2 regions of the Lactiplantibacillus koreensis genome follow, and region 1 is predicted to be linked to the other one. Evidence: predicted binding sites of a transcription regulator. Region 1 holds the regulator's gene; the other holds the start of a gene.
What was found. The regulator LexA, encoded in region 1, represses DNA repair genes until DNA is damaged. The targets are predictions, from matches to a motif close to CNAACANNTGTTNG.
Positions count from the first base shown of each region.

Region 2: a site for LexA is predicted at 1,500-1,513, ahead of C5Z25_RS12475 (glycoside hydrolase domain-containing protein). Genes of this name have one in related genera too.

Region 1 covers NZ_CP027190.1:295,811-299,242, reverse strand. Annotated here, with positions in the region: gene C5Z25_RS01435 (hypothetical protein) at 1-477, opposite strand, end outside; gene C5Z25_RS01430 (DNA alkylation repair protein) at 616-1,257, shown strand; gene lexA (transcriptional repressor LexA) at 1,293-1,925, opposite strand; gene C5Z25_RS01420 (DUF896 domain-containing protein) at 2,080-2,319, shown strand; gene C5Z25_RS01415 (YneF family protein) at 2,417-2,653, shown strand; gene C5Z25_RS01410 (lysophospholipid acyltransferase family protein) at 2,674-3,309, opposite strand; gene C5Z25_RS01405 (tRNA1(Val) (adenine(37)-N6)-methyltransferase) at 3,422-3,432, shown strand, end outside.
Region 2 covers NZ_CP027193.1:4,388-7,819, forward strand. Annotated here, with positions in the region: gene C5Z25_RS12465 (hypothetical protein) at 230-886, opposite strand; gene C5Z25_RS12475 (glycoside hydrolase domain-containing protein) at 1,629-3,432, shown strand, end outside.

The sequences.
Region 1 (3,432 bases):
TGTTTGAAAATTTGTCGTAATCGTTGTCCGAGCTTTTTGGTTTTTATCCGGATATTTTTGAATTGTTTTTAATGATTGAACGTAGTCTTTATTTGTTGGGTTGACGGTAAAGGTTTTTGTTGTTCGGTCTAAAGTGACAGTACCAATCGTATGATAATTTGATTTTAATTGTTTGAGAATGTTGTTTTCTTTCAGTTTAATCGTAGCCGCCGCTTTTTTAGTGGTGTCTTCATTAAAAACGGCATGTGACGAACTGAGTTTTGCTGAGCTCTGACTAGCTGACGAATTTGATTGGGCGGCGGTAGCTTGATTGTGGGACCAAAATGGTAGCTTATAAACAGCATAACCAATTGTGAGAGCACTAATTACGGCGATGATTGCAAAGGTTTTCCAACCACCGCCAGTTTGACGAGCGGCAAAGATTGAAAAGATGGCCATTGTGAAAACTAGCAAGCCAATAATGGCTAGAAATAACATGTCAACAACTCCCTGTATAAAATTAGTGTAACCATTATACCATTCAACCAGCGTTCAACCCATTAAGATTAGATCAGCTGAGAAAAAAATCAGCATTAATATTAAATAAGTTAGTAAGCAACTTGAGGGGGAAACAGCATGCCAGATTTATTTTTACCGGTTCAACCGGCGAATCAAGCAGCGATGGCGGGCTATATGCGACATCAATTCAAATTTTTAGGTGTGCGAGCGAGTGAACGACGGCAATTAACGCAGCCATATCTTAAAGCTAGTCAAACATTGACATCAACTGAGCTACAGGATTGGCTAGTATTTTATTATGAGCAACCTTTTCGAGAGTATCACTATGTTGCGATTGATTTGGCTTTAGCAAATGTACGTCGCTTAACACCAAGTCAGTATGAGTGGTGTAGGCAACAGGTGACACACAATGCCTGGTGGGATAGCGTTGATAGCTGGCGTAAGTTGTTGGCGACTTACATTGAGCAACAGCAGGCATTGCCAGAATTGGGGCCAGCATATATACAAGCATCAGATTTTTGGCTTCGGCGGGTAGGTATTATCCTACAATTGGGACGCCGTCAAATGACCGATCAGGCCTATTTGACGACGGCGATTCTAACTAATCGAACTGATGATGAATTTTTTATTCAAAAAGCGATTGGTTGGGCATTGCGAGATTATAGCAAAACCAATCCGGCTTGGGTGACGCAATTTATTGCGGCACACGCATTATCACCACTAGTGATACGTGAAGGCAGTAAATATTTACCCAAATAAAAGACCGGCAACCAACGTCACCGGTCGATAAAAGCTTATTGATAGAGCATGTCGCGATATAATCCAACTACTTTACCCAAGACAGCAACGTTGGTTAAAATAATTGGTGCCATCGCATCATTTTCTGGTTGTAGCCGATAATGATCAGCTTCTTTAAAGAATCGTTTGCAAGTAGCTTCATTTTCGTCGGTCATTGCAATGATAATGTCTCCATTGTCGGCGGCTGTTTGCCGGCGCACGATGACTTGGTCACCGTTTAAGATGCCGATGTTAATCATACTTTCACCACGAATGGTGAGCATGAATAAATCGCCACCGAAAGTTTCCAAATCTTTTGGAATTGGGAAATAGTCAGTCGCTTCCTGAACCGCCAAGATTGGTTGTCCAGCGGCCACTGTGCCAAGCATTGGAATTTGATGGGGGGTGGTTTCGACCCCTAAAGCTTCAAAACCAGCTGCGGTTACTTCAATGGCACGTGGCTTTGTGGGATCTTTTTCAATTAACCCTTTTTTCTCCAACCGAGAAATGTGACCATGGACCGTTGATGTTGAAGATAGTGACACGGCTTCGCCAATTTCGCGGACAGTTGGCGGATAACCTTTTTCATTGACGCGTTCATAAATAAAACGTAGAACGGCCATTTGTTTGCTTTCTGATGTTTTACTCATCTTGGCACCTCATTTTTTATTTTCATAGTTATTATGTCAATTGTAGCATAGCTTTTAGTGGCTTTCAAACAAATGTTCGGTTGACAAACCCTGAGAATTGATTTAAGGTCAAAAATCGTGTATTCTATTCTTGCTTTTGAAAGGAGTGAGTGGATTGATTTCAAAAGAGCTACTTGCCCGGATTAATGAATTGGCACACAAAGCCAAGGCAGAAGGGTTAACTGAGCTGGAAGCGGCTGAACGCCAAGAATTACGTGAAAAATATTTAAAAGAATTTCGGGCCGGATTCCGGCAACAAGTTGAAATGTTACAAGTTTATGATAAAGATGGTCAAGAAGTGACTCCTGAAAAGGTTCGCCAGGTTCAACGTGATCGGGGCTTACGCGACGATTAAGCGCTTCAAGGAAGATTTGTCAATTGACAAATTTTCCTTTTCTTTTATAAGTAATTTGTGTAGACTAGTTTAATGAATACGGTAATAAAGGAGGGGAATGACTGTGTCTACTGGTATTTGGATCTTAATCGTGCTTGTTGGTGTTTTAGTTGGGATTACTGGTGGTTTCTTTGGTGCGCGGCACTACATGCAAAACTACTTAAAACAAAATCCACCAATTAGTGAAGAAATGTTGCGCAGCATGATGATGCAAATGGGTCAACGCCCATCCGAAAAGAAATTGCATCAAATGCTTAACTCAATGAAGGCTTCGGCTAAAAATGACAGCAAATAAGTGCTAATAAAAAACACGCCTTAGTTGGCGTGTTTTTTTTCGGCTGGATCGATGTAATGAAAATTTGGATTAATTTTTTTATCGAGGTCATCAAAAGCGGTAAGCATTTGAGTTTCGATTTGCTTCTGACCAGCTTCATCAAGCTTTAACTTACGATCAACATAGATGGGCTTGCCAAAGCGGACCGTGATGCGACGCCGACTAAACAAACGTCCGAAAGTTAATGGTCCTTGATAGACCGTGGGAATGAGGGGGACACCAGCCATTTTAGCAATGACGGTTGCGCCACCTTTGAGTTCCTGAGAATGCCGAGTCCCAGAAGGAAACATGATTAACGATAGTTGACCACTACGTAGAAATTTGACCGGGGTTTTAATCGCTGATGGTCCTGGATGTTGGCGATTGACAGGAAACGCATTGGCCTTAGTTAAAATTGTGCGTAAAATCGGATTTTTAAAAAGTTCTTCTTTAGCCATGAAGCTAAATTGCATGGGGCTACCCGCTAGTGCATATAACAACGGGTCAAACCATGAGCGGTGGGGCCCAACTAGAATATAGGCACCTTGCGGTAAGTTTTCGCGACCTTGGTAGTGGGTATTGCCATTAATGATGGCAACTAACCCCCGTACCAGTCCCCGCATAAATGAATAAAACATCGCAAACTTCCTTTCGATTGGTTATTGGTCATAGTATGACCAATAATCTTAATTTCTGCAAGCAAATTATGGTATGCTGACACTGATATTTTTTTGAAAGTAGGCTATTTGGATGACGACGGT
Region 2 (3,432 bases), on a different replicon from region 1:
CGAGGGGGTATTTGGTAATTATAAACCCTAAATTAAGGAATGTTTTAGTGATCACCTAGGATCATAGTTAACTCATAGCAAAACTCCTGGTATTTTACTTAGAAGTCAATAAATTAATTGGACTGCTTTATGGTGGTAAGTTATGACGTATTTTAACACCTTTAATTATAAGGCACAAAAAAAGCGACACAATTGTTAAGTTATGTCACTGTTTGGTACAAAGTCATCATCATTCACTATCCAATTTCCACTTGATTTTTTTTATTTTATTTTTTTTGGTCGTGATACGTTGTTGACTAACTAATTGCATAGTTATTTCTTCGCAATTTAATAACTTAGTATCATTGATTTTCAAACTTCTGGGGAAATAAGAGTTTTCAGTGTTATTAATAGGAGATAACTCTATCGAATAAGATTTATTATTTGCTAGTTTAAAAATAATAAAGTAAATATTATCTCGTTTGAATGTACCCCCTAAAGGCTGATTAATGATATGTTTTGTACTATAAACTTTACATTCTTGTACATGAAAAATTTGGTACAGTAATAGAACTCCTATTATTTTATCTTGATTCTCTGTAAACCAAAACTTATCACCTTTTTGTAGGTTATCTAAAGTCCAATCGTCTTTAAGACCTTCAAAAATGGCACCTGCATTATAATCAGGTAGTCCAATGTGATGTTTTTTCGATAAGCCAAGTAAATGAGGGATATTTGTATTAGTAACTTCAATAATAATCTCGGGTAGGTTTTTTAAGCTCGTTTTATAAAAGTATCTGTATTGAGAAACATTAGCTTCAATGACATTGACTAGTTGTGCCATATCCACTTGAGACGGTTGCATGGAACCGTCAAATGCTGTCAAAAAATCGAAATCATAATCCATATATTATATAATCTCCTAAAAAAAAGGAAGGCACAAGCCTTCCTTTCCACGTATTGAGTTTCACCTCACGCTAGATATGCCCCATCTTACCTCAAGGGTAGGTAGTCCTGCTATTCTTTCACTTCAAGGAAGCCCACAGGCGGGTGCAAGCTATATCCACTAGCCCGCAGTGTATTCAAGTTTGTTTCTTACACTTATTATAATACTAGAATTGTATTACATTGTCAAAAAAAGTCTAACACTTTATCAGAATATAAAGACCTGTCAAATATCTGGACTAGTATTCTCATGATCTTTTCTTACAAGGATAGGTGTGCTTTTTGAAAATTTTTGTAACTCTGATTGCGTTTGATTACTAATATCTTGACGTACTTGTTTGAGTTGCTTTTCAGCTTGTTGATTATTGTTATCAGGTTCTTTTTTAAGCGTTGGAATCAAGCCATTACAGGCGTTATTTTAATAGGTTTTGTAAGAGTGGTTATATAAAAATGGGCCCTTAAAAATATATAGCTTACTTGATCTTCCCATTTTCCTGGAAGATCTTTTTTGTTCGAAAATAATCCGACAAAAATTTGTTTTCTTGTTTTTCTGTGCTAAAATTAAGCCGTCTACTCGAACGTGTGTTCGAATATTGAGCAAATAATTTTTAAGGAGGTTGAATCAGAAACTGCTTACTCATTTGATAGCTTGTTCGTTGTAGGCGCTTATGGTTGCTAAACAACACAGAAAGGACGATTTATGTATGGATGAAATGGTAAAAGAAACACAAGTCTGGCTCAACAAAACTTACGGTAAAGTTTCTGGCTTTGGTAAAGTACCCGAGGACGGTAATACTGGTTGGAACACAGTTTATGGGTTAACTAGAGCCCTGCAACACGAATTAGGTATCACAGATCTAGTTGATAATTTTGGCCCTTCAACTGCCGCTAAATGGGATACTCAATTTGCTAATAAAGTTAAAACTGGCTTTAAGCACAATGTTGTTAAAATAATCCAAGGTGGCTTTTGGTGTAAGGGTATCAACCCTGAAGACTTTACCGGAGAATTTACTACTAACACGGCTGCTGCTGTCGTTGAATTAAAAAAAGACGCCGGTATCAAAGACACCAGCGCCAATGTAAACTCGGATATTATGAAAGCCTTGTTGACAATGAGCGCGTTTGTTTTAGTTCCTGGTGGGGACGCTAAAATCCGTTCAATGCAACAACAGCTTAATCATGATTATCAAGCTTACACTGGTATTTTACCATGTGATGGAATTTATCAAAGGGATACGAACACTGCTTTGATTTATGCTTTGCAGTCAGTGGAAGGTATGGATACTGGAACTGCTAATGGTTATTATGGTCCTGGTACGATCAATAAAACACCAACTGTTAATTCTGGCGCAACTGGGGCAATCGTTAAAATTATTCAATATGGTCTTTACGTTAATGGTTTCTATTCAGGCGCCTTCAATGGCCAATTTACACAAAATGTTGCCGACGGTATAGTTTCCTTTAGAAAATTCATGAAGTTGCCTCCTTATACTTCAACTGCTGACCTAACTGTGATCAAAGGCTTATTAACTAGTAATGGTAACACTAACCGATCTTCAGATGGTGTCGACATGGCTACTCAAATCACATCAGCTGCTACGGCTAAATCACTGAAAGCAGCTGGCTATAACATTATCGGCCGTTATTTGACAGGAAGCGTCGGGACTGGTGCTGATAAACGAGATAAAAATTTGACTAACACTGAAGTTAAACTGCTATTAGATGCTAACCTTAAGATTTTTCCGATTTACGAAGATGGAGGTTATGAAGAAAGTTATTTTAATAGCAAGCAAGGTTTCGCAGACGCTTCTATTGCCGTTAATACTGCACGTCAGCTTGGCCTACCAAGTGGGACAGTTATCTATTTTGCCGTTGATGTTGATATTCAAGATGGAAACATGAGTAGTACGGTTGTCCCCTATTTCGAGGGTATTACTGGTATTATAGGATCAACTGAATATAAAGCAGGTATTTATGGAACACGCAATGCGTGCTTGCATGTAAACCACTTAGTTAAGTATAGTTTTGTTGCTGATATGTCTTCTGGATGGAGCGGAAATTTAGGGTTCAAAATGCCTGAAAATTGGAGCTTTGATCAATTCAATGAATTTACTGGAGCTTCAACAGGGATTGATATGGATCAAGTTGCTGTCTCTGGTAAAGATAACGGAGTTTCTAAAGTTACCAAAGTTAATATAAATCCTAACGCTGCTTTCTTTACCCAACTGCAACAAGTAGAAGACCAGGCATATAGTTATATCAGCGGTGAAAGCTCTTCAACACCTGCTGAACAACTTGTTACCCAATTTTATAGACAATTTTCCTATTCTTCACCAAGTTGGGCACCCTTGGCCGGTGGATTAAATACTAGCTGGTTAGCATTCGCAAACTCAGCATTACATGTTTCAAAAGAAAGTGACTTCGAAACTCTTTATGATAGTACTACTGGCATAAAAATTGGCTTACCACACATGATGGCTTCTTTAAACGCACTTTTATTTTGGGGAG